Regions from separate parts of the Bradyrhizobium sp. USDA 327 genome, predicted to be linked through region 1. Evidence: predicted binding sites of a transcription regulator. Region 1 holds the regulator's gene; each other region holds the start of a gene.

Region 1 (10,170 bases):
GCTCCGCGCGGATATGCCAATTTCTTGCCCGCTGACAGTTGTGCCGGCCGCCGTCGTCACAACGACGTCTGCGGTCCCGCGCGCAAGGATGCCGACGTCTGTTCCCGTCGTGCCACTGGCTGCGACATCCCCATTGGCGGTCACAGTTGTCGTGCCGGTGCCGTAGTTGCGGCTCAAGATGCCGTATCGCAATCCGCTCACGGTGGTCCCGACTCCCGTCGTCACGCTAAGGTCGGTTCCGGAACTCACGGCAACGATTCCGCGCGACAGCGAAGCCACGCCGGTGCCGGTGCTGATGACATCTCCATTGGCCGTGATCGACAGCGCTCCGCTACCGAAGTTTCGGCCGCGAATGCCGTAGTTGCGGGCGGTGACGGCACCATTGGTGTTGATGGTAATGCTGCCCGGGCCGGCGGCATTGGATACGTTCAACCCATTGCCTGAGGTCGCGGTCAGGGCCGAGAAATTCGTGTCCGTGTAAAAGAGATCGCCGGATCCGGTAATGGCCAGGGCATTGGACGACACGGTCGTGACTCTGAAGCCGGGCAGCGTCGAGACATTGGCATTGGCAGCCGAGACCGACTGGGCCGTGCTGGCGCCGGAGCATAGGAAGTTCGATCCGCCGGCCGGAACACAGGCGGCGTACGCGCGGCGGCCATAACCGATGACCGCGCTGGCGAGCATCGAGGAGGACAAGATCAGATGACGCAATGACCGTTCGGCCAATAAGGCCTCCAGCAAATGCAGGTTCCAACCCACCTAAATCGCGCTACCTGCGTTTTTACACAGTAACGACCTCCCGCGCTAGTAGCAGCCGGGTCGGGCGAGACTCGGCTTGGTGTTTCCGCAAGAACTCGGCTAGTGTTGACGTTATCCAGGAGCATCACAGGCAACGAAGTGATCGAGCGACCTGCCGATCGACTGCGCACGGACGCTGCCGCTGAGCAGGGCGGCAAGCGCGGCGGCGACGCGGTCAAGTATTCCATGTCGCCAGGGCTGCCGTCCTTTCTTGGTTCAGAGCGCATCGCACTCGCCGTTTCGTCCTATCAATCAGGCAAGTTCTATCTGATCGGGCAGAACGTCGATGGCGGACTTCTGGTGCATGAGCGCTTTTTTCACAAAGCGATGGGAATCTGCGTCGCGGATCGAGACACCATTCTTCTCGCCACACTGTTCCAGATCGTCAAGTTCAGGAACGTGCTCAAGCGCGAGCAGACAATCAACGATCTGCATGATGCATGCTACGTCCCGCGTGAACTATTCATCACCGGCGAGCTCGACGTTCACGACATCGGCTTGACGAAAGATGGCGGCATCGTCTTCGTCAATACGCTCTATAACTGCCTTGCCACGACATCCGAGCGGCACAGCTTCACGCCATTTTGGAAGCCTTCTTTCATTTCGAAGATCGTCAAAGAGGATCGGTGCCACTTGAATGGACTCGCCATGGAAGCCGGCGTGCCACGCTACGTGACGGCGGTCAGCAAATCCGACACCGTCGATGGCTGGCGCGACCGGCGCGCCAATGGCGGCATCGTCATCGACGTGCAGTCCGGCGCCGTCGTTCTCGGAGGGCTCTCAATGCCCCATTCTCCGCGCATGTGTCGCGGCAGATTGTGGTTGCTGAACTCCGGAACCGGCGAGATCGGCTGGATCGAGCGCTGCGCCTCGGCGGAAGATGGGCGATTTCGGGTGCTCGCCTTCTGTCCGGGTTTCGTGCGCGGGCTCGCCTTCCATGGCAGGTACGCATTCGTGGGGCTGTCAAAACCACGCTACGAGCGCTTTGAAGGGCTGGCCCTCGACCGCAGGCTCGCCGAGGCCGATTCGGAGCCATGGTGCGGGGTGCAGATCATCGATCTCGATACGGGTGCGTGCGTTCATTGGTTCCGTATCGATGGATCTGTGACGGAACTCTACGATCTCGGCGTGGTCCCGGATGTGGTGCGGCCGATGGCGCTCGGCTTCACCTCCGACGAGATTCTGAACCTCATCACTCACGATCCGCTCGAGACCGACGGCAGCGCTTGACGACGATTATCGGGGCATCGGCGCTGCACTCATCCGACGCAGGTCCGTGGCGGAGATATCTTCCGTTGCCTCGTCGAGCACGATGCGTTCGACTGCGTAACCAACGTCGCGTCCGTAATAGACATTGGTAATGTTGGGCATCGGCAGGACAATGAAGCGGCCTACATGGGCCGACAGCGCAGCTTCGATCCGTTGCTTCACCGCGAAGAACGATAGCGGGTTTTTCTGATCGATTCCGTGCGTATCGCGAACAGCGATGCACACCTGGCCGACACGACGCAGGCCCTCTTCGATCAGGCGCTGATGGCCAAGGTGAAACGGCTGATAGCGGCCGATGAACAGCGCGGTCGGCAGTTGTGGATCAAATGCCGGTCGCAGGCGTGCCAACACTTGCTCCGCCCAATATCGGACAGTGCCATCCGCATTGACGCGCACATCAAAATGGCTGGGCGGTGTAAACATGCGATTGGTGTCTGCGTATCGGCTCTCCTGAATGCGATCAATCCAAATCGTGAAACTAGAACCAAATGCAGCCCGCGTTTCCTCCGTCGGGCAAATGAAGTCCGCGATCGCCGTTCCTCCCGCTTCGACTACCCGGTCACACATCCAGCTCATGCGGCGGGCATGTTCAACGCGATCTTCGTGACTAAAGCCGAGGTCTCTCGATATATTGGCCCTAACCGAGTCCGCATTGAAAACAACTGCATTGAGCAGCGGCGCCAGAATATTGGCGAGCGTCGTCTTACCCGCGCCCGGAAGCCCCATGATGAGAATTTTTCGTGTCATGGGCGCTCCTCGCTTCAAGAGAACGTATGCCGCAGAGCTTACACCAGTTTGGCCGCCGAGCCTCAGCGGGCTGTCGGCTTGAACGCCGTGCACGTGACGTCGCCCGGCGACGTCGGGAACGCGTTGAGGGCGCTTGGCATCTGAATGCCAGGCAGTCGCCGCGACAGGTCATGCCCTCGGTTCCCGGAGCCAAATTTGCGGAGGATGAGGAACCCAACCCCTTTGTGCATTTTTATACGGAGTTCCGGGAACGGAGTACCACCCTTCGGACTCATGAGTCTGTTGGGATTTCTACATCGGACTGATCGACGTGCTGGGCAAAACCTATCTCACCAAGCAAGCCTCTCTCCTGCTTGAATTCGCCAGAACCACCTCGGATTCTGACCTCTCCGCCAAGCTGATCAGCAAGGCGGCCGACCTGAAGTCCCTGGCCGATCCGCTGCCCGACAAGGATCAGGATCCCAGAGCTCCCGACGTGGCACCGGACGTCGGTCCGAGCGATCCGACAGGACGTTGAGCGATGTTGGCCGTGGTGCTCGTCATTCTCGTCCTCGCCATGGCTATCCTCGTGCCGGTCTGTCTCGCCGTCCGGATCATGCCGCGGCGGACTTGAGCTCCCTGCCCACGACGGAAATCGCGCAGGATAAATCATCCTGTGTGCTGCTTTGCCTCGCGCCTGCACTCGGCTAGAACTCTCGCCAACGATTTGCAGGAGTTTCCGCCCGTGGCCCTCATGCCCGTTTCTGACGCGCTTGCCGCGGTGCTGGCGGGTGCAGAGCCGCTGCCTGAAGAGATGGTTTCCCTCGATGAGGCCTACCATCGCGTGCTTGCGCGCGACGTCGCTTCGCGGCGCACGCAGCCACCGGAGGCCATGTCGGCGATGGACGGCTATGCCGTGCGCGCGGCCGACGCGGCAACGGTCGATTCCAGGCTCGCGGTCGTCGGCGAGGTCGCGGCGGGTCGCCCGTTCGCGGGAAGGGTTGGCCCCGGCGAAGCCGTGCGGATCTTCACCGGCGGCGTCGTTCCCGACGGCGCCGATGCGGTCGTGATCCAGGAGGACACCGTCGCGGAAGGCAAGCTTGTCACGATCAAGGAAGCCGCGATTTCCGGGCGGCACATCCGCCCCGCCGGCGTCGACTTCCGCGAGGGAGACGTGCTGCTCCGCAAGGGAAGCCGTCTCACGGAGCGCGATCTCGCGCTGGCCGCCGGAATGAATCACCCGCATCTCGCCGTCTGCCGCCGTCCGAGGGTCGCGATCCTCGCCACCGGCGACGAGTTGGTGATGCCCGGCACCACGCCCGGTCACGGGCAGATCGTCTATTCCAATGGCTATGCCCTGCACGCGCTCGCCCGCAGCGAGGGCGCCGAGACCATCGACCTCGGCGTTGCCGCCGATACGCTGGAGGCCACTTCCGCCGGCATCCGTCGCGCCCGGGAGAGCGGCGCCGACATCCTGATCACGACCGGTGGCGCATCGGTCGGCGACCACGATCTGGTCCAGCAGGCGCTCAAGGACGAAGGCATCTCGATGTCGTTCTGGAAGATCGCGATTCGGCCCGGCAAGCCGATGATGCACGGACGGCTCGGCGCAATGCGCGTGATCGGCCTGCCCGGCAATCCCGTGTCGTCTTACGTGTGCGCCTTCCTGTTCATGGTGCCGCTGATTCGCGCCCTGTCGGGCCGTTCAGTGATCCATCATCACCGCGAGCGCGCCGTGCTGGGCCGCGATCTCGGTGCCAACGACCAGCGCGAGGATTATCTGCGTGCGCGCCTGGAACAGCGTGACGACGGCGCGCTCGTTGCCCATCCCGTCAGCCATCAGGACTCCTCTCTGCTTGCGAATCTCGCTGCGGCGCAGGTACTTCTCGTGCGCGCACCGTTCGCGCCGAGGGCCGAGGCCGGCACGCCTTGCGAGGTGCTGCGCCTGCCCGCCTGAGCTGCACGGCCACACGCATCGCGCGAGCTTCGCTCTGTTCACCGTAAATTAAGCAGTTGCGGAACACATATCGAACATATAGTGTCCGTTCATGATTTGTTTCGAACGTGTAGCAGCTTATCGCTGAACTCCTCGTCTCGGAATCGAACGACATCAACCGGGGGACTTTCGTCGAGATGTTGACGCGCAAACAATACGAGCTTCTACGGTTCATCAGCGAACGTCTGAAGGAAAGCGGCGTGCCGCCGTCCTTCGACGAGATGAAGGATGCGCTCGACCTGCGCTCGAAGTCAGGCATCCATCGCCTGATCACCGCGCTCGAGGAGCGCGGCTTCATCCGCCGCCTGCCCAACCGCGCCCGTGCCATCGAGGTGATCAAGCTGCCCGAGCTCCAGGCCGCCGCCGGCAGCCGCCGCGGCTTCACGCCGAGCGTCATCGAGGGCAATCTCGGCAAGGTGCGCGCGACCTCCAGCCCGCCTGTGGACGAGGGCGAGCGTCCCGTCGCGGTGCCCGTGATGGGCCGCATCGCGGCCGGCACGCCGATCGAGGCGCTGCAGACCCGCAGCCACACCATCAGCGTGCCGCCCGACATGCTCGGCTCGGGCGAGCATTACGCGCTCGAAGTCCGCGGCGATTCGATGGTCGAGGCCGGCATCCTCGATGGCGACATGGCGCTGATCCAGCGCAACGAGAGCGCCGATACCGGCGACATCGTGGTGGCGCTGATCGACGACGAGGAAGCCACGCTCAAGCGCTTCCGCCGCCGCGGCGCCTCTATCGCGCTCGAGCCCGCCAACGCCGCCTACGAGGTCCGCATTCTTCCGCCGAACCGCGTGAAGATTCAGGGCAAGCTGATCGGGCTGTACCGCAAGTACTGAGCGGTCCTGCGATCGTTCGACACCTATTGGAGCGGATCCGCTGTCCGCTCCGGCTGGATGATTTTTCCGGTTCTGCTCAGATTGTCCGGCCCCCTCTTTCGGCGCCACATCCTCGACACGCCGCACGGCGCATGATCGCTTCGCGGCCTGAGAATGCGAGGACAGGTGTTGCGCCAGACGTTTCATGGACGATCGTCGCTGCGCCGATCGCAGCAGCAGTGACGTAAGCCACTGCCATACAATCGCACCGCCATTCCGCAAGCGAGCTGGCAATACTCAGGCTGGTCGGCGCCCGCGGGGCGCTGACGCACGCCTTCCGAATACGCATGCATCGGCTTTGTTCCTATCGAATCCGGGAAAGATAATGTGATCGCGGCTTGCGGACGCAGCCGCAGATTTGCCTACAACGAAGCAGAATGTTGCGTGCTTCCACCTGATAGAGGCCTGCGCCTCCAAAAGAGGTGCGGGTTGCTATCTTCGCATGAGGAGCACCCGATGTGTGACTACAGCCTGCATGCCGTCGCGACGCGCCCCGCCGAAGTCGGCGAGACGATCGTCACGACAACCTTCCGTGGCACCTCGACGCGCGGCTTCGCCTCCGAAGCCGATCTCTCCGTCGCGGTCTGCCTGCTGCCGGGAACGGAGCTCGCTTTCGCCGACAACGTCCGTTACGACAATCGCTGGATCTGGACGCGCACCGTGAACTCCCGCGTCGGCAAGTTCGGCAAGATCGACCCGCACATTCCCGATCGCCATCATGACGCGATCGAATTCCCCGACGGCAAATACGTGCTGGTGACACAGCTCGTCGAAGGCCAGCGCGCGACCGTGCTGCAACTGCCGGTGACCCAGCCGGTTGGCGAACGCGAGCACAAGCCGCAGATCGTCGCCGACACGCGGTCCACCATCACGCGCCTGCCGATCGGCTGACGTCGTCGCCCCGGCCGATGGTCGTGGGCCAGGAATGAAATGCCATCGCCGGCCGAGGCCGGCGAGATGGTATGGTTTGCGTCCTGCGAAATCCGGTCCGACCTCCCCCGCACCGCTCCTCAATCGTCCGCCTGAAAATCCGTCTCCGATGGCGTTGCGTCCCGGTTGCGGGGCACGGCCGTCTTCGGCGCAAGGCTGCCGTCGAAATCCGCCTCGCCGGCGCCGGCCGGCAGCCAGGGGCGGCTTGTGCCTCTCGCCCTCACCGCCCGAACCGAGAAGCCGTCACCGCTCCGCGTCAGAGCCAGCGCGCCCTGACTGGCGAGCCGCGGCCTGTCGACCACCATCGCCGCGCAATCGGGCGGCGCTGGGCGCGCCGTCACCACCAGCGCGGCGCGGCTGCAATCATCAGCCAGCGCGTCGATGCGCAACGCCAACGCGACCAGCCGTCCGTCCGCGAGCGGCGTCACGCAGCCGGACTCGTCACACGACACACCGTCGGCCAACGAGGCGCTGCCGGCATCGCGCGGATCGGCATCGGCAGCCAACCACTCCCTCAGCAGGAAGCCATCCTTGCTGGCGCGGATCACATGCAGCCGCCCGTCCCGGCCCCGCACGGCGACGCTCGCGCCATCCCCGGCAACCAGGATGTCGGGCTGCCGCACCGACATCGCCCAGAGGATCGCGGCAAGCAGCAGCAGGGCCCCGGACCAGCGCAGGGGCGTGCGCAACAGCCCCATCACGATGATCCCGAGGCTCGCCGCGATCAGCGGCGCGATCCCGAACGCGGGAATGCGGCCGACGGCACCCGGCAGTGCCGCCACCCAGCGCGAGACCACGATCATCCACTCGATGCCGATCCCCATCAGCCACCAGAACGCGCCGTCGAGCCCGAATGGCGCCGCGAGCAACCCCAACAGCCCCGCCGGCATCACCAGCGCCGAGACCACCGGCATCGCGCCGAGATTGGCGAGCACGCCGTATGGCGTCACGCGGTGGAAGTGGAAGGCGGCGTATGGCGTGGTCGCGAGCCCCGCAATCAGCGAGGCCAGGAACAGCATCGCGATCTCGCGGCCGCCCCACAGCGCGATCCGCGCCGTTGCGGAATGATCGGGCGATGCGAGCCGGTTCGGCATGCCGATCTGCACCAGCGCCACCAGCCCGAGCGTTGCCGCAAAGGACATCTGAAAACTCGGATGCACCAGCGCCTCGGGCGCGACTGCGAGCACGATCAGCGCGGCCACCGCCAGCGTCCGGAACGTGATGGCGCGGCGATCGACCATCACGGCAATCAAAACCACCGCCGTCATGAAGAACGATCTCTGCGTCGCGACCTCGGCGCCGGACAGCAGCAGGTAGAACGCAGCCGCAACAAGCGCAGCGGCCGCCGACCATTTCTTGATGGCGAAGCCGGCCGCCAGCCCCGGAATCAGCGCCAGCAGCGCGCGAACCGCGAAGAAGACGACGCCGGCGACGACCGCCATGTGATAGCCGGAGATCGACAGCACATGGCCGAGCCCCGAGACGAACATCGCGTCGTTGACGGGCGCGGTGATCGCGTCGCGCCGCCCTGTGAGCAGCGCGGTCGCGATCGCGCGATCATCGCCTTCGAGCGTCGCACGGATGCGGGCATCGATCGCATCGCGCAAGCCTTGCATGAAGGCCGCGTAGCGCAGCCGCGAGCCGACGGCATCCGGCGGCGGTGTGGCCGTGATCGCTCCCATCACGAAGCCGGAGGCTCCGATGCCCTGGAAGAACATGTCGCGCGAGAAATCGTAGCTGCCGGGGCGCACCGGCGAGATCGGCGGCAGAAGCCGCGCCTTCAATTGCACGAAGCTGCCGACCTCCGGTGCCGTCCCCTTGCGCACCGAAAGACGCACGCGGTCGAGCTTGACGTCACTGCGCTGCGCCTCCATCGCGCTCACGCGCAGCACGAAGCGATCGGTGCGCTCGCGGATGTCGCGCGCCTCCACGAAGCCGGACAGCGACACCGAATAGAGCGGCTTGGCCAGCACGGTGTGGGCGATGCGCGCCGTCTTCCAGGTTGCGACGGCAAAACCGGCCGCGACCGCCGCGAGCATGATCGCCAGGGCAAACAGCCGGCTCCGTCGCAGCACGACCGCGCCAAGCGCGAGAACGGCCGCCGTCGCCGCAACGACCCACAACACCGGCTCATGATCGGCGGCGAAATACAGCGCGATGCCGCCGCCGAAGGCGACCGGCACCCAGGGTAGCAGCCGGCCAGGGCCGGCCTCGGCGCGGGCCCATCCGCGCAGCGTTCCGACAATTCCCGGCCAGATGCCAAAGCCCGCCGGCGCAAAGCCGCCAGCCGGTGCAGCGCGGCCGACCGGCCACGTCCCGGCAACTCCCTGGGAGCGCACTGGCCGGCCCGGCTCCGCCATTCCCCTGCACCTTACGATACGCGACGGGTGCGGAGGCTACCGGAACGTGCGACCGGGCGAATAGCGGTACAGATCAGGAACGGGCGTCGCGGCGCTACTTTTCCTCTTCCATCGTCACCGCGACCGAGGCCTTGGCCGACAGCCGGACCTTGTTGCCTTCGACGTCGGCAACGAGGCCCTTGTCGATGAAATGATGGTGCCCCTTGTGGCTGCCCTCGCCGCTGTCCTTCTTGGTCAGCTTGATGCGGTTACCTTCGACACGATCGACGGTGCCGACATGGACGCCGTCGGCGCCGATGACTTCCATATGCTCTGCGATGTTCTGCATGGCGGGATCCTTATTTGGAATCTACCTCAACGCAGCAAGAGACCTCGGGTTCTTGTTCGGATGTCATTCCGGGGCGCGCCGCTTGGCGCGAGCCCGGAATCCATAACCACGAGCTGGGGTTATGGATTCCGGGCCTGGCCCTTCGGGCCATCCCGGAATGACAAAACTGACGCAGATGGCCAATCAGATCAGCGGCGCCTGTGACGAGGCGTGATGATTGACGATCTTCCAGTCGCCGTCCTCGCGGATGAGGACCCAGCTCATCTTGACGACGAGATCGTCCCGCTCGCCGGCGAGATCGAACGCGATGGTCGCGGCCATGTTGATCAGACCGGGGCTGGCCTGCACCGCGTTCACCTCGGAGAAGGTCGCGCTCGGTTCGCGCCAGCGCGGCAGCCCATTGAAATAATCGGCGACGCCGTCCCTGCCCCGATAGAGTTTGGGGTTGGAGCCGAAGAAGAACGCGTTCGTCGAGTACAGCGACGACAGCGCCACGGCGTCGAGCTTGGCAAAGCCGGCGCACCATTTCGCGATGACGGCGGAAACGATGGCGTCTGCTTCGCTGCTCATTGCGCATCAACCTTTCGCGACTTCCTTCGCGAACGTGTCGCGCAGGCCGATGGTGCGCGAGAACACCGGTTTGCCGGGGGTCGAGTCCTTGTCACGGACGAAGTAGCCCTGGCGCTCGAACTGCATCGGCTCGGTCGAATTGCTCTCCGCAACGGAAGCCTCGACCCGCGCATCGGAGAGGATCTCCAGCGAATTCGGATTGAGATCGGCCGCGAAGTTCGAAGCGTCCGGGCTCGGATTGGAGAACAGCTGGTTGTAGATGCGGATCTCCGCGGGCCTGGATGCCGCCGCCGGCAGCCAGTGCATGGTCGCCTT
Region 2 (10,170 bases), 4.8 Mb from region 1:
GCGAATGACGGCTGCACGCAGACGCCGCGGCCGACGCGCGGCGGCAGCTTTTGCCCCCAGCCGGATTTCTCCGCGACCTGGTCGAGCACCGCGAGCATGCGCGGATTCTTCGTCAGCATGGACTTTCGGAATTCGATCGGGTCCTTGCCCGCCTTGCGCGCGAGCTCGTCCATCGCGCATTCGACCGCGAACACGTTGTTGTTCGGGCCGACGCCGCGCCAGAAACCTGTCGGCACCGACAGTGGCTCCGCGCGGACATATTCGACATGGAAGTTGGCGAAGTCGTAGGGAGCATCCACCGCGGCGTCGATCGCGTCGATGTCGATGCCCTTCTGGAACGCCGGCGGCAGCCAGCGCGCGAGCACGGCGGAGCCGGCGACCTTGTACTTCCACCCCGCGACCTTGCCGTCGACCAGCGACGCCGTGATCTGGTCGCGATAGACCGGGCGGTAGACGTCGTGCTGGATGTCCTCCTCGCGGGTCCACACCACCTTCACGGGATAGTCGACCTGCTTGGCGATCTTCACCGCCGCCACCACCATGTCGGGCTCGAGCTTGCGGCCGAAGCCGCCGCCGAGCAGGTGATTGTTGACGATCACCTTGTCGATCGGCAGGCCCGCGGCCTTCGCGGCTTCCGACTGCACGCGCGTCATGATCTGCGTGCCGGTCCAGATCTCGCAGGAGTCGGGCTTCACGTGCACCGTGGCGTTGATCGGCTCCATCGAGGCGTGCGCCAGGAAGGGCAGTTCGTAGGCCGCCTCGAACTTGTCGCCGCTCGCGAGCGCCTTGGCGATATCGCCGTCGGATTTTGCGACTGCGCCGTCCTTCTGGCTGGCCTTGCGCAGGTCGTCCCAGATGTCCTTGGTGGTGATCTCGGCGTTCGGCCCCTCGTCCCACTCGATCTTGAGCGCTTCGAGCCCCTTCTTGGCCGCCCACATGTGATCGCCGATCACGGCGACCATGTCCTCGAGCACGACGACCTTGCGCACGCCGGGAAGCTTCGCCGCGGCGCTGTCGTCGACCTTGCCGACCTTGCCGCCGAACACCGGGCAAGCGGCGACGGTCGCGAACTTCATGCCGGGCAGGATGGCGTCGATGCCGTAGATGGTCTTGCCGTTGACCTTGTCCGGCGTGTCGAGGCGCTTCAAGGGCTGGCCGATGAGGACGAAGTCCTTGGGGTCCTTCAGCGCAGCGTCCTTCGGCGGCGTCTGACCTTGGGCTGCGAGCGCCAGCGTGCCGTAGGCGAGCCTGCGGCCGCTCGCTGCATGCGCGACCTCGCCCTTGGCGGCTGTGCAGCTTGCCGGATCGACGCCCCATTCTGCGGCGGCCGCCTGCACCAGCATCGCGCGCGCGGTGGCGCCGGCCTTGCGCAACGGCAGCCACCAGGCGCGGATCGAGTTGGAATTGCCGGTGACCTGCAGGCCGAAAGTCGGATTGCCGTAGAGCTTGTCGTCAGGCGGCGCGTGCTGGACCTCGACCTTGCTCCAGTCGGCATCCAGCTCTTCGGCGAGCACCGCGGAGATCGAGGTATAGGTGCCCTGGCCCATCTCGACCTGCGGCATGATCAGCACGGTGCGGCCGGTCTCGTCGATGCGGATGAAGGCATTGGGCGCGAACCTGCCCTCGGTGGTGTCGCGCGGCTGCACCGGCTCGTTGACCGCCGCGCGCAGCGGCAGATGGAAGGCGAGCAGGAAGCCGGTGGCGAGACCGCCGGTCAGCAACGCGCGGCGGGAGACGCTGTGATGTGCATTCATGGCGAACCTCAGGACTGGCGGCCGTTGGCGGCCTGCTTGATGGCCTCGCGGATGCGCACATAAGTGCCGCAGCGGCAGATGTTGCCGGCCATGGCGGCGTCGATGTCGGAATCGTCAGGATTTGGCGTCGTCGCCAGCAGCGCCGCAGCCGCCATGATCTGGCCGGACTGGCAATAGCCGCACTGGATCACTTCGGCCTCCAACCAGGCCTTCTGCACCTTGGCGCCGGCCGGCGTGCTGCCGACATGCTCGATGGTGGTTACAGTGCGATTCTCGACCGCGCTCACCGGCAGCACGCAGGAGCGCACCGCCTTGCCGTCGACATGCACCGTGCAGGCGCCGCATTGCGCGATGCCGCAGCCGAACTTGGTGCCGGTCATGCCGAGGATGTCGCGCAGCACCCAGAGCAGCGGCATGTCAGGTGGCGCGTCGAAGGATTTCGTTTCGCCATTGATGGTGAGAACAGTTGCCATATGCATTCCCTTGCTCGGCGATCGCTTGCGGCGATCACATCGACGAATTTTGCGCGACGATAATCATATCGATGCGAAACGATGAAGCGTCGAAATTTCCGGCAATGCATATTTGCGCGGACGAGGCGTGAGGCCATGACGTTCACGAATTTGTGCGGCGATTGCTGCAAAGGTTTTGGGCCAATTGATATGATAATCGTCATGTTTTGACGCATTTTCATCGCGTGCGTCATCGACCGCCGCATATGATCGTGCGAACGCGCAAAATCATGCAAAGACGAAACTCGTGCGATTAGGAAAGTGGGGCGGCGGGGAACGGCCGACATTGTTGTGCCCTCTCCCCTTGTGGGAGAGGGCGGCGACGTCAGTAGACGCGAATACGTTTGGGGTGAGGGGTCTCTATCCGCGTATGACCCTCTCTCATTCTCGAGCAGCTCTGCCCGCGGAGACAAACCCCTCATCCGGCGCTTCGCGCCACCTTCTCCCACAAGGGGAGAAGGGAAGAGGGGGGGGCAATTTCGGAATAGTCGCATTACGCCCCCGTTTTGCCTGACGGGTCAAGTGTGAGGCGCATCCCGCCCAGCACTCGGATCATCTCCACGTCGGGGGAAGAGGTGACCCGCGACCAGGTCTGATTTGATCGCCCTCTTGGCGCCCGCCTAAGCCATTGATTTCGCAAACCCCGGCTACTGTGCATGGGGTTGTTTTCGAGCTTTTTGTTGTGGCGAGGCCGGCGCGCCGTCGCGCAACGGTGGTCAGCTCTGGCGAAAGCCCATCCGGAAGGCGCCCCAGTGCTTGCCGCGGATCACGATCGGCGAGGACAGGTCCTTCATCAGCACGAACTGCCCGCCGCCCATGTCGCGGCGGTAGGTCTGCAGCAGGAACGGCTTCGTGCTGCCTGCGACCTTCTTCACCGTGCGGTCGGTGAACAGGCGGCGGTTGCGGCAATTGGCGTTGTTCCAGACCGGGTCCTTGCCTTGCGGGAGGCGGTAGTTCGGATTGTGGGTCGGCAGATAGCCGCTCCTTGCCCAGGCGACGCAGTAGACGATGCGCGGATCCGATTTCTGGATCGGGTCCTGGATCGCGGGCAGCACGCGATCGGTGAATTCGACGTAGTCGGTGAGGTGCTGTCTTGGATCGGTGCCGGGGATCTCCCGGTAGTTCTCGTCCATGAGCTGGTCGAGCGTGATCTCGCCGCGGTCGATCGCAGCCTCGAACTCCGCCGAAATCCGTTTCGCGGTGTTGACGACAACACGGATCAGCGGCGTGTCCGACGTCTCCACGCCGCTGTCGGCGATCAGCGCGATCAGGCCTTCGGAGGCGTCGAGCAGCTTCGCCACGCGCTCGTCGGCGTTCTTGAGATCGCGCGAGGACAGGTCGACGCCCTTGGCGAGCTCGTCGAGCTCGCTGATGACGGTGTCGCAATGTCCGAGGTTGGAGGTCGCCGCGCGCGTGACGCTGCCGATCTCCGCTTCCACGGAGGCAAAGCCCTGCTGGACCCGTGAGATGATGCCGGAGATCTGCTGGGCGCCTTCGCCGGCGGTCTTGGCGCGCTGCGAGGCGTCGCTGCTCTCGCCGATCAGGCCTTCGATCTGGCCGTCGAGATCGCGCACGGTGTCGGAGATCTCATGCGTGGCCTGGCGGGTGGCTTCCGCGAGGTTCTTGACCTCGCTCGCGACCACCGCGAAGCCGCGGCCGGCATTGCCGGCGCGTGCCGCTTCGATGGTTGCGTTCAGCGCCAGCAGATTGGTCTGCTTCGCGATCGCCTCGATCGAGCCGGAGACCTTCGCCACCTGCGCCAGCGCCGAGCCGACGGCGCTCAGGCGCGCCTCGATCCGCTCCACGGCTGCGACGAGCTCCGAGATATGGCTGACCGCGGCGTCGACGGCGCTGCGCGATTGCGCGATCTCGCCGACCGCCGCGGACGTCGTCGTTTGCACGGCCTGCGATGCGTTGGCGATGTCGTGGTTGGCCGACACCATCGTCTCGGCCGTCTTCTGCAGGTGGTGGAACCGTTCCGACTGGCTCGCGACGCGGCTTGCGACCTCCTGGACGTTGCCGGCGATGTCGGCGAGTTCCACGCCGAGGCCGCCGATGCGGTCGGCGAGCTGGTCGATCAGCCGCTCGGCGAGGGTGCGGTTGGAGCCGGTGTCCATGACGGCAAGTTGTGCGACGGACATGTTCGATGAGTCCTCCAGTCAGAGCCGTTCACGGCTCACGGCGGCATTCCCATTCCAAATTCGATCTTAAAGGATGATTCGCCGGCGCCGTCTTGCCTGAGCGTGCATTACAGCTTGTAGGCCGTGCGAAATCCGCCCCAGTGCCGGCCCTGCACGCGGATCGGGACGTCGATCTCGCGCATCATCACCGTGTTGCCGTTGCCCATGTCCCGCGCATAGCTCTGGACCAGGTACGAGCGCAGGTTGCGCGCGGCGGCGAGCCCCGCCGGATCGTTGAACATCCGCCGGTTGCGGCTGTTGGCCGTGTTCCAGGCGACGTCGCCCGGCCGCTGCGGATGCGAATAGATCTTGTTGTGCACCGGCAGGAAGCCGTTGCGGTCGACCATGGCGCAGAACGCCATCCGCGGCTCCCTCGCCAGAAAGGCTTCCTGGAACGGCGGCAGGGCGCGGTCGGCCCAGTCCAGATATTTCGTGCGATATTGCTGCGGATTGGTGCCCGCAATTTCTGCGTAGTCCGTGTCGAACAGATCCTCGATCCTGACCTCGCCGCGTGCAACCGCCTGCTCGAATATCTTCGTCAGCGCATTGCCGGCCTCCATGGCACGGGTGACCAGCTCCGTGTTCTCCTCGTGGATCGACCAGAGCTTGTCCTCGATCTTCTCGTTGAACGCGGCATTGGCATTGACGAATTGCGCGCGGGCGCCGGCCTTGGTTTGCTCGACCACGCGCAGGCGGCAGGCGCCGATGTCCTCGAGGGTGCCTTCGATCATCGCTTGCGGCGCAAGCCTGCCTGCATCCGCGCCGCCGATCAGCACGCCATCCATCGCGATTTCATAGACCGGCATCACCCCGCGCGTGGTTTCGAACTTGAGATGGCAGGGCAGCCGCTCGGTCTTGCGGCGGTCGTCGTGCTCGCTCTGGCCGAGCAGCACGGCGCAGCGCGATTTCAGCTTTTGAGCAAAAGTGGTGACGGCCTTGCCGGCGCTGGCGACGCTCTTGCCATGGGTCTCGGCCGCCTTGGTCGCGGCATCGATCTCGGCCGCGCTCTCGCCGACCGAGACGATGAACTCCGAAGCGCTCGCGGCATTTCCGGAGACTTGGCTGGTCGTGGCGTTCTGCTCGGCGACCGCGCCGTTGACGGTGTCGAAGACCGGGCGGATCGCCTCGATCGCCTGCGAAATGCGGTGCACCGCGTCAGCGGAGCCGGCGGCGTCGCGCTGGAGCGCGTCGATCTTCCGTGTGATCTCTTCCGTCGCGCCCTGGGTCTGCACCGCGAGCGCCTTGACCTCGGTGGCGACGACGGCAAAGCCTCTGCCCGCATCGCCGGCGCGTGCGGCCTCGATGGTCGAGTTGAGCGCGAGCAGCGTCGTCTGCCGCGCGATCTGCGCGATCAGATTGACGACATTGCCGATGGCGGCGGAGGATTCGCGCAGGCGCTCGACATTGGCGCGGGCTTCCTGCGCCGCGGCGCTGGCCTCGTCGGCGAGCTTGCCGGCATTGCGGACCTGCGCGCCGATTCCTTGCGCGGACTGGGTGAACTTGTCGGCGGCATGGGCGAAGGTGGAGGCGGTCGACTGCGCCGCGTTGGTCCGGCCGGTCAGGGCGTCGGTGCGGTCGCGAATGGCGGCAAGCGTCGCGGCGGTCGCCTCGGCGCCTCCGGCCACCGAATTGGCGGCGCGCTCGAGCTGGCGGATCATCGCGCCGAGCTCGAGTTCCAGCAGTTCCAGGATTTCCCGGGCCGAATCACTTTCGGCGGCCGGGGCGGGCGCGGAATGGGCCGCCGGCTGCGGAGCCTTGAGGGCTGTCGCAGGCGCAGCCTGGTCCGGCAGACGCTTCCGAAATAATCCGAACGCCATCGGGCCCCTCTTGTCGGAGAACGGTCGGGCGCTATTTTCGCAGCCCGGAATGAAATCAGGGTTAACGGTGCCTGACCTCTAGGCACGGGCCAGTACGGTGTTACCTTAAAGTCGTAGAGCCTCTTTCATTCCGGTGGGTTGGCGGCCTATAAGGCCGCGCTTCCCACGCTCACCTTGGCGCACGATTCCTTAACGAGACCACGCATGGCCGGACATTCCCAATTCAAGAACATCATGCACCGCAAGGGGCGGCAGGATGCCCAGAAGTCGAAGCTGTTCGGCAAGCTGGCGCGGGAAATCACCGTCGCCGCCAAGCTGGGGACGCCTGATCCGGCCATGAACCCGCGCCTGCGCGCCGCCGTGATCGCCGCGCGCCAGGAGAACATGCCGAAGGACAATATCGAACGCGCCATCAAGAAGGCGCTCGGCAGCGACGGCGAGAACTATGACGAGATCCGCTACGAGGGCTATGGCCCGGGCGGCGTCGCCGTCATCGTCGAGGCGCTGACCGACAACCGCAACCGCGCCGCTTCCGACATCCGCTCCTTCTTCACCAAGTCCGGCGGCAATCTAGGCGAAACCGGCTCGGTGTCGTTCATGTTCGACCGCACGGGCGTCATCGAATATGACCGCAGCGTCGCCTCCGACGACGCCATGCTGGATGCCGCGATCGAGGCCGGTGCCGACGACGTGGTCTCGGGCGAGAACGGCCACGAGATCTACGCCTCGACCGAAGGCTATCGCGACGTCGCCAAGGCGCTGGAAGCCAAGTTCGGCGAGCCGCGCAAGGCCGCGCTGATCTGGAAGCCGCAGAACACGGTCGCGGTCGATGACGAGACCGCCGAGAAGCTCTTCAAGCTGATGGATTTGCTCAACGAGCACGACGACGTCCAGAACGTCTACGCCAACTTCGAGGTGTCCGACGCGCTGATGGCGAAGATGGGCGGCTGAAGCCGGTAGCCCCGCATTCTGCTGTCGTCGCCCGGCTTGACCGGGCGACCCAGTATTCCAGAGACGTCAGAGGGATGCGGACAAGCCGCGGCGTACTGGATACCCCGCTTTCGCGGGGTATGACGGCGTGCCTTTGTTGCGAGCAGCGCCCGCCCACTTCCCCTGTTACTTCCGTTCTGTTTCTGTTTCCCCCGCGGCGGCCAGCCGCTATCACTGGCCCATGACTGCGCTCCCGATTCGTGGCCCCGTTCGCATCATCGGCATCGACCCCGGCCTGCGCCGCACCGGCTGGGGCGTGATCGAGGCCGAGGGCAACCGGCTGATCTACGTGGCCTGCGGTTCGGTGGAGCCGCCGGACGATTTGCCGCTGTCGAGCCGCCTGCTCGCGATCCATGAGGGGCTCGCGGCCGTTCTCTCCGACCACCAGCCGATGGAAGCCGCGGTCGAGCAGACCTTTGTGAACAAGGACGGCGTTGCCACGCTGAAGCTCGGCCAGGCCCGCGGCGTCGCCATGCTGGCGCCCGCAATGTTCGGCATCTCTGTCGCCGAATACGCGCCGAACCAGGTCAAGAAGACGGTGGTCGGCGCCGGTCACGCCGACAAGCAACAGATCGCGATGATGCTGAAGATACTGCTGCCGAAAGCCGAGCCCCCGTCCGCGGACGCCGCCGACGCGCTCGCCATCGCCATCACCCACGCCCATCACCGCCAGAGCGCGGCGCTCCGGCTGAAGGTGGTGGGGATATGATCGGTCGTTCCCTGTCACCGCCGTCATGCCCGGACTTGTTCCGGGTATCCACGTTCTTTCTTGCCGGGGGCAAAGACGTGGATGGCCGGGTCAAGCCCGGCCATGACGAAAGAGAAGCGTGTGTCGCGACCGGGGACCTGAGATGATCGGCAAGCTCAAGGGCCTGATCGATTCCTACGGCGAGGATTTCGTCATCCTCGACGTCGGCGGTGTCGGCTATCAGGTGCATTGCTCGTCGCGCACCTTGCAGCATCTGCCGTCGCCGGGCGAAGCGGCCGTGCTGTCGATCGAGACCTACGTCCGCGAGGACCAGATAAAACTGTTCGGCTTCCGCACCGATCAGGAGCGCGAATGGTTTCGCCTGCTCCAGACCGTGCAGGGCGTCGGCGCCAAGGTTGCGCTCGCCGTGCTCGGCACGCTCGCGCCGGCCGATCTCGCCAATGCCATTGCGCTGCGCGACAAGGCGGCGGTGGCGCGCACGCCCGGCGTCGGCCCCAAAGTCGCCGAGCGCATCGTCACCGAGTTGAAGGACAAGGCGCCGGCCTTCGCCAATGTCGATCCGGCGGTCGTGCATCTCGCCGGCGCCGTCGACGACCAGCGCGCGCCGCGGCCCGTGGCGGATGCGATCTCCGCACTGGTCAATCTCGGCTACGGCCAGCCGCAGGCGGCTGCGGCGATCGCGTCGGCCTCGCGTAGTGCGGGCGAGAATGCCGAGACCGCGCAGCTCATTCGACTGGGCCTCAAGGAGCTCGCGAAGTGAGCGCGTCAATGGTCAATCTCGTAGGGTGGGCAAAGCGAAGCGTGCCCACCATCTTTCGAATGATCGGAGACATGGTGGGCACGGCGCCTAGGGCGCCTTTGCCCACCCTACGAGGAGTTCGCTGAGTGAGCGATCCCAAGGCCAACCGCATGGTTTCGCCCGAGCGCCGCAGCGATGATGTGGGCGACACCGCGCTGCGTCCGCAATCGCTGTCCGATTTCGTCGGACAGCAGCAGGCGCGCAAGAACCTCTCGATCTTCATCGAGGCGGCGCGCAAGCGTGGCGAGGCGCTGGATCACGTGCTGTTCGTCGGTCCACCCGGCCTTGGCAAGACCACGCTGGCGCAGATCGTGGCCAAGGAGCTCGGCGTCGGTTTCCGCGCCACCTCGGGGCCGGTGATCGCCAAGGCCGGCGATCTTGCTGCACTCCTCACCAATCTCGAAGAGCGCGACGTGCTCTTCATCGACGAGATCCATCGCCTCAGCCCCGCGGTGGAGGAGGTGCTCTATCCGGCGATGGAGGACTTTCAACTCGACCTCATCATCGGCGAAGGCCCGGCGGCGCGTTCGGTGAAGATCGAGCTGTCGAAATTCACGCTTGTCGGCGCCACCACACGCGCAGGCCTTCTCACCAATCCCTTGCGCGACCGCTTCGGCATTCCGGTGCGGCTGAATTTCTACACGATCGAGGAGTTGGAGAGTATCGTCAGCCGCGGTGCGCGCGTGCTCAATGTCGGCATGAGCGCGGACGGCGCCAACGAGATCGCGCGCCGCGCCCGTGGCACGCCACGCATCGCCGGGCGGCTGCTGCGGCGCGTGCGCGATTTCGCCTCGGCGGCCGATGCCGCCACGATCGACCGCAAGATCGCCGACCACGCGCTGAGCGCGCTCGAAGTCGACGCCGCTGGGCTCGATGCCATGGACCGCCGCTATCTCTCGACCATCGCGCTCAACTATGGTGGCGGTCCGGTCGGTGTCGAGACGATGGCCGCCGCGCTGTCCGAGCCGCGCGATGCGATCGAGGACATCATCGAGCCCTATCTGATCCAGTGCGGCTATCTCCAGCGCACTCCGCGCGGCCGGCTGCTCACGTCGCATGCCTTCCGCCATCTGGGTCTCGCCGAGCCCAATCGCGATCCGGCCCAGTTCGGCCTGTTCGGCACCGAGCCGTCCGAGGACGACTGACTGCCGCAACCGGTGAACCCGCCGGTTCAATCCCATCACTAATCCGATGCGCGGCGCACGGCATCGCCGCTCTCGCACACGGATTGGAGTGGGAAGAATGGGGCTGACGGATGACGCTGGATTGCTCGAGGTCATCGCGGCTGCGCCGCAGCTGCAGACGCCTGATGAGACCGAGGCGTTCCTGGACCCGATGCCGCTCGGTGAGCTGGCGTCGATGTGGTGCGCGCTTCAACGCGTCAGCCGGCGAGACCAGGTCGGCAGCAT
Region 3 (10,170 bases), 120 kb from region 1:
ATTCGCTGACAAAACGCGATGGGGCAGAACTGCACTGGGAATGAATCAACGCAATTTGCGAACATGAACATTGATGTCGATATCGATGTTGTTGACGCAAGTCTGCGTTGTCCGATGCGAGCCGCCTTCGTGCCAGCGCCCGTCGCGCGCCCGGGCGCCGCTAACATTTGCCAGCTTGAGACACCGCCATTGCGGCAACGATCCGGTGCTCTCGCCGGCAAACTGCCACGCCAGCACAGCCTCCTCGCCAGCCTTGTTGGTGCCGATGATGTGCGGGCAGAGCTCGCGAGGGCGACCCTCGTAGACGCAGGTCACCTGCTGCTCTGCGAGGATTGCGTCACGAAAGAGTGTATAAGTTCGGCTCGGCATGGAGACCACTCCACGGCAGCTTCAGCCGGTCGGCCCAGCGGGCGGCGCTATTCCGCCGCCTCGCTCGCCGTCCGTCTCCGCTTCGGCTTCCGCGCCTTCTCCAGCACCGGCGCCAGGAACTTGCCAGTATAGCTCCGCGGCGCTTTCGCGATGTCTTCCGGCGGGCCCCAGGCGACGATCTCGCCGCCGCCGTCGCCGCCTTCGGGGCCGAGATCGATGACCCAGTCGGCGGTCTTGATGACTTCGAGATTGTGCTCGATCACGACGACGGTGTTGCCCTGCGCGACCAGCTCGTGCAGCACCTCCAGCAGCTTCTTGACGTCATGGAAGTGCAGGCCGGTGGTCGGCTCGTCCAGGATGTAGAGCGTGCGGCCGGTGGCGCGCTTGGACAGCTCCTTCGCCAGCTTGACGCGCTGGGCTTCGCCGCCCGAGAGCGTGGTGGCCTGCTGGCCGACATGGATGTAGTCGAGGCCGACGCGGTGCAGGGTCTGGAAGGTCTCGCGGACGCGCGGCACGGCCTTGAAGAATTCCGCGGCCTCTTCGACGGTCATGTCGAGTACGTCGGCGATGCTCTTGCCCTTGAACAGGACTTCGAGCGTCTCGCGGTTGTAGCGCTTGCCCTTGCAGACGTCGCAGGTGACGTAGACGTCGGGCAGGAAGTGCATCTCGATCTTGATGACGCCGTCGCCCTGGCACGCCTCGCAGCGGCCGCCCTTGACGTTGAAGGAGAAGCGGCCCGGCTCGTAGCCGCGCGCCTTCGCCTCGGGCAGGCCGGCGAACCATTCGCGGATCGGCGTGAACGCGCCGGTATAGGTCGCCGGATTGGAGCGCGGGGTACGGCCGATCGGCGACTGGTCGATGTCGATGATCTTGTCGATGTGCTCGAGGCCCTCGATGCGATCGTGCGGCGCGGCGCCTTCGCTGGCGTTGTTCAGCTTGCGGGCGATGGCACGATAGAGCGTGTCGATCAGCAGCGTCGACTTGCCGCCGCCGGAGACGCCGGTGACGCAGGTGAACAGGCCGAGCGGGATCTCCGCCGTGACGTTCTTGAGGTTGTTGCCGCGCGCGTTCACCACCTTGATGGTGCGGCGATGGTTGGGCGGACGCCGCTCCGGCACCTCGACCTCGAGCTCGCCGGTCAGATACTTGCCGGTCAACGATTTCGGGTTGCGCATGATCTCGGCGGGCGTGCCTTCGGCGACGATGTTGCCGCCATGCATGCCGGCGCCGGGGCCGATGTCGAGGACGTAGTCGGCGAGGCGGATGGCGTCCTCGTCATGCTCGACCACGACCACGGTGTTGCCGAGGTCGCGAAGTCTCTTCAGCGTGTCGAGCAGGCGGGCATTGTCGCGCTGGTGCAGGCCGATCGAGGGCTCGTCGAGCACGTAGAGCACGCCAGTCAGGCCCGAGCCGATCTGCGAGGCCAGGCGGATGCGCTGGCTCTCGCCGCCGGACAGCGTGCCGGAGGCGCGGGACAGCGTGAGATAGTTGAGGCCGACGTCGAGCAGGAAGGTCAGGCGCTCGCGGATCTCTTTCAGGATGCGGCCGGCGATCTCGTTCTGCTGCTTGTTCAGCGTCTCGGGCACGCCCGCGAACCATTCGCCGGCCTTCTTGACTGACAGCTCCGAGATCTCGCCGATATGCTTGCCGCCGACCTTGACGCAGAGCGCCTCGGGCTTGAGCCGAAAGCCGTGGCACGCCTCGCAGGGCACGTCGTGGAAGTATTTCGCCAGCTCCTCGCGCGCCCACTCGCTCTCGGTCTCGCGGTAGCGGCGGTTGATGTTGGTGATGACGCCCTCGAACGGTTTCCTGGTGTCGTAGGAGCGGACACCGTCCTCGTAGGAGAACTTGATCTCGTCCTCGCCGGAGCCATAGAGCAGCGCGTCTCTCGTCTTCTTCGGCAGATCCTTCCATTTGGTGTCGAGCGTGAACTTGTAGTGCTTGCCGAGCGCGGTCAGCGTCTGCACGTAATAGGGCGATGACGACTTGGCCCAGGGCGCGATCGCGCCCTTGCGCAACGTCAGGTCCTTTTCTGGGGATGACGAGGTCCTCGTCGACATGCTGCTCGACGCCGAGGCCGCCGCAGGCCGGGCAGGCACCATAGGGATTGTTGAACGAGAACAGACGCGGCTCGATCTCGGGGATGGTGAAGCCGGAGACCGGACAGGCGAACTTTTCCGAGAACAGGATGCGTTCGGGGCCGCTCTTGTCGTGGATCTTCGCGGTCTTCTTTTTCTCTTTCTCTTCGGCAGGCGCGGCCGCCGGCGCGTCGGCGAACTCGACGACGGCGAGGCCCTCGGCGAGCTTCAGCGCGGTCTCGAAGCTTTCGGCGAGGCGCTGGCCGATATCGGCGCGCACCACGATGCGGTCGACGACGACGTCGATGTCGTGCGGGAATTTCTTGTCCAGCGTCGGCGCTTCCGCGAGCTCATGGAAGGTGCCGTCGATCTTGACGCGCTGGAAGCCCTTCTTGAGCCATTCGGCCAGCTCCTTCCGGTACTCGCCCTTGCGGCCGCGCACGACGGGCGCGAGCAGATAGAGGCGGGTGCCTTCGGGCAGCGCCAGCACGCGGTCGACCATCTGCGAGACGGTCTGGCTCTCGATCGGCAGGCCCGTGGCCGGCGAATAGGGTACGCCGACGCGGGCCCAGAGCAGGCGCATGTAGTCGTAGATCTCGGTGACGGTGCCGACGGTGGAACGCGGGTTCTTCGACGTCGTCTTCTGCTCGATCGAGATCGCCGGTGACAGGCCGTCGATCTGGTCGACGTCGGGCTTCTGCATCATCTCCAGGAACTGGCGGGCATAGGCCGACAGCGATTCGACGTAGCGGCGCTGGCCCTCGGCGTAGATGGTGTCGAAGGCGAGCGAGGATTTGCCGGAGCCGGAGAGGCCGGTGAACACCACCAGCTTGTCGCGGGGGATCTCGACGTCGATGTTCTTGAGGTTGTGCTCGCGCGCGCCACGGATCGAAATTGCGCGCAGGCTGGAGCCCGCGTTCTGTTGTTGGCGCTTCGCCTTGATCACTTCGTCCATCCCGCTGGTCCTTAAGGAATCCAAAGACGCGCGATCGCGCCAATGTTGAAGGCGCGCTTCGCCCGGAACCGGGAACGGCGCCGATGGGTATGGCAGCGAACGTAGGAAGAACGGCGGCGGATTTCCAGTGCGACTTGCGAATCGTCAACGGATTGTTGGCGCGCTGGCGGCATCTGGCAGTAGCAGGAGCGGGCGGAACTGCGCAGAGCGAGCCATCAAACAAAAAGGCCGGCGCTGGCGCCGGCCTTTCGTGACGATAAGACGTCGGTCGCGATCAGTACTTCAGATCAGTACTTGGCGACGACCGGGCCCCCGAAGTGATAGTTCACGCCGACCTGCACGGTGTGGAAGTTGAGCGTGCCGGATGCCAGCGGCGCGCCGAGGTTCGAGAAGTAGTTCTCGCTGTCGAGGCTGCGATAGAGGTACTCGCCCTTGACCGACCACTGCGGAGCAAAGAACGCCTCGACGCCCGCACCGACGGTCCAGCCGGAGTGCCACTTGCTGTCCGACACGGACACGCCCAGTGCCGTGAGGGTGATCTTGTTGTCGATCCAGGCATAACCACCGGTGCCGTAGAACAGGAGGTTGTTGACGGCGTAGCCGATGCGGCCGCGGACGGTGCCGAGCGCGTCGGTCTTGGACGACGCGGTGACGCCGAGAGCGGTCGCCGAGGCGCTGACGTCAGCCCAGGAGCCATCGGCCTCGAGGCCGAACACGACGTTGCCGGTCTGCCAGTTGTAGCCGGCGGTGCCGCCGACGAAGCCACCCTGCATGCGGGGGCTGCCAGCGTCTTCCCAAGCGCCGCCGCCGACGACACCGAGATAGAAGCCGGTCCAGTTGTAAACAGCGGCCGGAGCGATCGGAGCCTTGGTGTAAGGGCGAGCTGCGAGATCAGCAGCCGAAGCAGGGGCCGCAAGAGCGAACAAACAGGCCGAAGCCAACAAAACTTTCTTCATCTTTAACTAAATCCCAGTCCCAGTTTCTGTTGTTGCCTTCCGTGACCGGAAGGGCAGCGGACTCAACGGCCCAACTGAGGTTGTGTTTACACCACCAAAGCCGCAAGTTGTGTCTCCGAAAAGCCACAACGACGCAAAAGGTAATGGTTACTGACTCGTTGTCCCCCCGGTACTTCTCGCCCAAAGCAGAAAGGCCGGCGCGAGGCCGGCCTTTGATCTCCAAACAATATCAGCGGGATATCAGTACCTCGCGATCAACGGACCGCCCCAACGATAATTCACCCGGATGAGGCCGATATCGACGTCCTGGCTGATGCGATTGGAGGCCGTGAAAGCACCGAGCGGAGCCCCGGCAAAATTGCCGGACCCGGTGAAATCGATCGTGCGGTGGCCGAGGAAGATGTGATTATACTCGAAGCCGACCGACCAGTTCGGGGCGAATCCGAACTCGACGCCCGCGCCCACCGTGCCGCCCCAACGGGTCTCGTTGGCCCGGTCGAACTCGAGGCCGGTCGCCACATCGTAGGTCCGGTAGCGATCGCCGACGACGGCGGCGCCGCCCTTCACGTAGAGCAGCACGTTGTTCCAGGCATAGCCGATCTGCCCGGTGATCAAACCGAAAGAGTCGATCGTGGAGTGGTTGCGAAGGCCGGATACCGCGCTGATGTTGTCGCCGGAAAAATCGGCCCAGTTGCCCTGGCCCTCGAAGCCGAACACCCAGTTCGTCGACTGCCAGCGATAGCCGACCTGGCCACCGACGGTGCCGCCGGTCGCATTGTGGCAGCCCTCGCCAACCAGAACGCCGGTTGCCGGGGTCACGAAATCCCAACACTTGCGGCTTGTGCCACCACCGCCGTTGATGCCGATGTAGAAGCCGCTCCAGTCGTAGATGGCGGCAACCGGAGCTGGCGCCTTGGTGTAGGGACGGGCGGCAAGATCCGCCGCGCTTGCGGGGGCCGCCAGCCCCAACGCCATTGCACTGATTGCACCAAAAAGAATCTTATTCATTGCAGTCTCCCCAGTTTCGTCCGCTTCTCGAGGTCCCCGAAAGCGGCGGATCAGGCGCGACGCCCATATGAACTAATTCCAAGGCAACCATAGCCCAAGGAAGGGGCAAAATCCGTCTCCGAAATGCCACAGTTGCCCACCGATTGAAGTGTCCGCAACTCGATGAAAGTTAAACGGTTTTCGTCCTTCTCGGGAACCCGGAAAAGTTCCATCCGGGTTCCCTGGCTGTCGGCGCGTGTCCAGAATCTGTTCTGGCTCTTGGCACGAAAGAACAAATCTGGAACGAAGCCGGGCGCGATGCTATATGTGGGGATAACCGTGGGGGTGGCGGGCTGATCGGTGCCCGCAAGCGTATAGGGTCGCCTCAGCGGGGCGCAGAGGAACGCGGGCAGCGGGATTCGTCCTTTTGAAATTCAGTGGCATTCGGAGTGGAGAGCGGCGATGGCGGGAAGCGTCAACAAGGTCATTCTGGTTGGGAATCTCGGCAAGGATCCTGAAATCCGCCGCACCCAGGACGGGCGGCCGATCGCGAATTTGAGCATCGCCACCTCGGAGACATGGCGTGACAAGGCGACCGGCGAGCGCAAGGAAAAGACCGAGTGGCATCGCGTCGTGATCTTCAATGAAGGGCTCTGCAAGGTTGCCGAACAGTATCTGAAGAAGGGCGCGAAGGTTTACATCGAGGGCGCGCTGCAGACCCGCAAATGGACCGACCAGAGCGGCGTCGAGAAGTACTCGACCGAGGTCGTGCTCCAGGGCTTCAACTCGACGCTGACGATGCTCGATGGCCGCGGTGGCGGCGGAGGAGGCGGCAGCTTCGGCGACGAGCCGGGCGGCGATTTCGGCTCCTCCGGTCCCGTCAGCAGCGCACCGCGCCGTCCCGTCGCCGCCGGCGGCGGCCGCAACAACGACATGGACGACGATATCCCGTTCTGAGGACAGGGATCGCGGCCCAGGCACATTGCCCGATAGGGCTGCGCCTGGCGTGCCGTGTCAGCCATTCCTATTAATTCGCGGGGCGGGCTCGGGTTTTCCGGCCGCCTTCATGTTTGAGGTGAGCTCGGATTGCGCCGGGGCAAAACAGGCTGACAGCGCCCACTCTCGGCGCGGTTTCGCGGGCTTCGGAGATCGTTTAGGCAAGCCGGTTCCGGGCCTCTCGGAAGCAGTGCTTGCAAGGGCCTAAGTCGTTGGAAGAATAGGCGGAAAAATCGCTTGTCCTGATCTGCGCGAGGGTGGTTATCAGGACCCCGATGCGCTATATGATTCCCAGACAAAATCTCACCGGATTCCCCTTTGGCTGACGACGACAACAAGCCCGGCGACCAGCCGGCGCAACCCTCGGACATTCGCCCCGTCTCCATCTTCGAGGAGATGAAGAAGTCGTACCTCGACTACGCCATGAGCGTGATCGTGGCGCGTGCGCTGCCCGATGCACGCGACGGTCTGAAGCCGGTGCACCGCCGCATCCTGTTCTCGATGAACGAGCAGGGGCACACGCCCGACAAGAAGTACGTCAAGTCCGCCCGCGTGGTCGGCGACGTCATCGGTAAGTATCACCCGCACGGCGACCAGTCGATCTACGACGCCATGGTTCGCATGGCGCAGGACTTCTCGATGCGCGTGCCGCTGATCGACGGCCAGGGCAATTTCGGTTCGGTCGACGGCGATCCCCCGGCCGCCTATCGTTACACCGAAGCGCGCCTGACGAAGGCGGCGCTGGCTCTGCTGGCCGACATCGACAAGGACACCGTCGACTTCCAGCCGAACTACGACAACAACGAGACCGAGCCATCGGTCTTGCCGGCCAAGTTCCCGAACCTTCTCGTCAACGGCGCGGGCGGCATCGCGGTCGGCATGGCGACCAACATCCCGCCACACAATCTCGGCGAGGTCATCGACGCCTGCGTCGCTCTGATCGACAACCCTGCGCTCACCATTGACGAGCTCATCAACATCGTGCCGGGACCTGACTTCCCGACCGGCGGCGTCATTCTCGGGCGCGCGGGCATCCGCGCCGCCTATCACCTCGGCCGCGGCTCGATCGTCATGCGCGGCAAGGTCGCGATCGAGACCATCCGCAAGGAGCGCGAGGCGCTCATCATCACCGAGATTCCGTACCAGGTGAACAAGGCGACGATGGTCGAGCGCATCGCCGAGCTGGTGAAGGAAAAGAAGATCGAGGGCATCGGCGACCTGCGCGATGAATCCGACCGCGAAGGCTACCGCGTCGTCATCGAGTTGAAGCGCGACGCCGTGCCGGATGTGGTGCTGAACCAGCTGTACAGATTCACGCCGCTGCAGACGAGCTTCGGCGTCAACATGGTGGCGCTCGACAGCGGCCGTCCGCGGATCATGCATCTGAAGGACCTGCTGACGATCTTCGTAGACTTCCGTGAGCGGGTCGTCACGCGGCGCACCAAGTACCTGCTCGCCAAGGCGCGCGATCGGGCGCATATCCTGGTCGGTCTCGCGATCGCAGTCGCCAATATCGACGAGATGATCCGCGTCATCCGGAGCTCGCCCGACCCGACCACCGCCCGCGATACCCTGATGTCGCGCGACTGGCCGGCCCGGGACGTCGAGGACATGCTGACACTGATCGACGACCCGCGTCACCGCATGAGTGCGGATGGCACGATCCGGCTGTCGATGGAACAAGCGAGAGCCATTCTCGATCTGCGCCTTCAGCGCCTGACCGCACTCGGCCGTGACGAAATCCGCGACGAGCTCGACAAGCTCGCCGGCGAGATCGCCGATTATCTCGACATCCTGCGCTCGCGCGAGCGCGTGCTGGGCATCATCAAGACCGAGCTTGCCGAGGTGAAGGCGGAGTTCGCCACGCCACGCCGCACCGTGATCATGGAGCAGGAAGGCGAGGTCGAGGACGAGGACCTGATCCAGCGAGAGGACATGGTCGTCACCGTCTCCCACGCCGGCTACGTCAAGCGCGTGCCGCTGTCGGCCTATCGCGCGCAGCGCCGCGGCGGCAAGGGCCGCTCCGGCATGCAGACCCGCGACGAGGATTTCGTCAGCCGACTGTTCGTCGCCTCCACGCACACGCCGGTGCTGTTCTTCTCCTCGCGCGGCCAGGTCTACAAGGAAAAGGTCTGGCGGCTGCCGATGGCCGCTCCGAACGCGCGCGGCAAGGCAATGATCAACATCCTGCCGCTGGAGCAGGGCGAGCGCATCACCACCATCATGCCGCTGCCGGAGGATGAATCGACCTGGGGCAATCTCGACGTGATGTTCGCCACCACCGGCGGCAACGTCCGCCGCAACAAGCTGTCCGACTTCGTCGACGTTCGCCGCTCCGGCATCATCGCGATGAAGCTCGACGACAACGAGGCGATCGTCGACGTGCAGATCTGCACCGAGCGCGACGACGTGCTCCTGACGGCCGCCGGCGGCCAGTGCATCCGCTTCCCGGTCACCGACGTGCGCGTATTCACCGGACGCACCTCGATGGGCGTGCGCGGCATTGCGCTTGCCGAGGGCGACAAGGTGATCTCGCTGGCGATCCTGCGCCATGTCGAGACCACGTCCGACGAGCGCTCGGCGTACCTGAAGATGCGCCGAGCGGTGGCCGGCGAAGCCTCGGCGGAAGAGGTTCCCGCCGATGCCGAGGCCGAGGAGACCTCCGGCAGCTTCCAGCTGTCGCAGGAGCGTTATGCCGAGATGTCGGCGCAGGAACAGGTGGTGCTGACCGTCTCCGTCAACGGCTACGGCAAGCGGACCTCGTCCTATGAGTACCGCACCACGGGCCGCGGCGGCAAAGGCATCGTGGCCATGAGCGTCAACAACCGCAATGGCAATCTGGTGGCTTCCTTCCCGGTGGAGGACGCCGACCAGATCATGCTGGTCACCGACAAGGGCCAGCTGATCCGCTGCCCGGTCGAAGGCATCCGCATCGCCGGCCGCTCGACCCAGGGCGTGATCGTGTTCGATACCGCCGAGGACGAGCATGTGGTGTCGGTCGAGCACATCACGGAAGAGGCGGAGAGCAACGGCGCGAACGGAGAGTAACGTTCAGCCCGGTCGCCAGGACTGCGCGGCGCTGGATCCGGGCTACGCCCCGCTTGGCTGACACGAAATCGTCAGACGCCGACTACGGGGTCCGATCGGCAGTCACGAGGCGCGCCTCGCGGACATTGGTCTTCGTGCCGGCGCGGCGCAGGCACGAGGTCTCGAAGTTCGGCCAGGCCTGCTGCGAGCAGTCCTTTCCGATGCTGCGGATGTCGAGCCGGTCGCTCTTGGCCAGCGGCTGCGGCACGCTGGCTTCGACGGTGGGGGCGAAGCCCGGCAGGAGGGTGAGGCCCGCGGCAACACATGCAGAGAGTGCGATCGCTGAAAGGGTCTTGATCATTGACGGTCCCCTGTGATGCGGCCGCTCACGCCCTGTGTGCGGCCCGTCATTCGTTGACCGGATTGGTAACCATGACCAGTTTCGGGACGTCTTCGCCGATGCGGGAAATGGTTTCGTTCTCGCTCCGTTTTGTTTCGTGGCTGCCTGGGGACGAAACAAACCAGCCATTGCCGACACGTCCGGCGAGACATTTCCGGGCGACGTGGCAGGAAGCGGGCAAGGAAGCGGGCAAGGAACCTGCCCGGCTTGCCGGGCCGGGCCGGGCGCGGTAGGAGGGAGCCATGCCGCGCATTGCCTTCTATCCCGGTTCCTTCGATCCCATCACCAACGGCCACCTGGACGTGGTTCGGCACAGCGCTTCGCTGTGCGACAGGCTCGTGGTCGCGATCGGGGTGCACCCGGGCAAGAAGCCGCTGTTCTCGACCGAGGAACGGTTGAAGA

The links. Region 1 encodes LexA, which represses DNA repair genes until DNA is damaged. Its sites were predicted from a motif close to TGTTCNNNNTGTGTTCNG; they were not measured.
Region 2: the regulator LexA is predicted to act here: its motif matches at 7,387-7,404, upstream of ruvC (crossover junction endodeoxyribonuclease RuvC).
Region 3: the regulator LexA is predicted to act here: its motif matches at 5,634-5,651, upstream of ABIA42_RS14960 (single-stranded DNA-binding protein).

Annotation. Positions count from the first base shown of each region.
Region 1 covers NZ_JBGCCW010000001.1:3,369,120-3,379,289, forward strand. The annotation lists gene ABIA42_RS15500 (autotransporter domain-containing protein) at 1-759, opposite strand, end outside; gene ABIA42_RS15505 (TIGR03032 family protein) at 898-2,028, shown strand; gene ABIA42_RS15510 (adenylyl-sulfate kinase) at 2,035-2,814, opposite strand; gene ABIA42_RS15515 (hypothetical protein) at 3,125-3,331, shown strand; gene glp (gephyrin-like molybdotransferase Glp) at 3,539-4,750, shown strand; gene lexA (transcriptional repressor LexA) at 4,927-5,628, shown strand; gene ABIA42_RS15530 (hypothetical protein) at 6,124-6,558, shown strand; gene ABIA42_RS15535 (ComEC/Rec2 family competence protein) at 6,678-8,957, opposite strand; gene ABIA42_RS15540 (DUF2171 domain-containing protein) at 9,052-9,285, opposite strand; gene ABIA42_RS15545 (nuclear transport factor 2 family protein) at 9,469-9,855, opposite strand; gene ABIA42_RS15550 (glutamine--tRNA ligase/YqeY domain fusion protein) at 9,862-10,170, opposite strand, start outside.
Region 2 covers NZ_JBGCCW010000001.1:8,157,828-8,167,997, forward strand. The annotation lists gene ABIA42_RS38465 (molybdopterin cofactor-binding domain-containing protein) at 1-1,754, opposite strand, end outside; gene ABIA42_RS38470 ((2Fe-2S)-binding protein) at 1,763-2,227, opposite strand; gene ABIA42_RS38475 (methyl-accepting chemotaxis protein) at 2,983-4,407, opposite strand; gene ABIA42_RS38480 (methyl-accepting chemotaxis protein) at 4,515-6,263, opposite strand; gene ABIA42_RS38485 (YebC/PmpR family DNA-binding transcriptional regulator) at 6,468-7,214, shown strand; gene ruvC (crossover junction endodeoxyribonuclease RuvC) at 7,435-7,962, shown strand; gene ruvA (Holliday junction branch migration protein RuvA) at 8,105-8,722, shown strand; gene ruvB (Holliday junction branch migration DNA helicase RuvB) at 8,872-9,906, shown strand; gene ABIA42_RS38505 (DUF6869 domain-containing protein) at 10,004-10,170, shown strand, end outside.
Region 3 covers NZ_JBGCCW010000001.1:3,248,690-3,258,859, reverse strand. The annotation lists gene ABIA42_RS14980 (hypothetical protein) at 46-369, opposite strand; partial or broken gene uvrA (excinuclease ABC subunit UvrA) at 417-3,402, opposite strand; gene ABIA42_RS14970 (outer membrane protein) at 3,690-4,358, opposite strand; gene ABIA42_RS14965 (outer membrane protein) at 4,599-5,366, opposite strand; gene ABIA42_RS14960 (single-stranded DNA-binding protein) at 5,808-6,302, shown strand; gene gyrA (DNA gyrase subunit A) at 6,660-9,389, shown strand; gene ABIA42_RS14950 (hypothetical protein) at 9,472-9,729, opposite strand; gene ABIA42_RS14945 (hypothetical protein) at 9,776-10,012, opposite strand; gene coaD (pantetheine-phosphate adenylyltransferase) at 10,011-10,170, shown strand, end outside.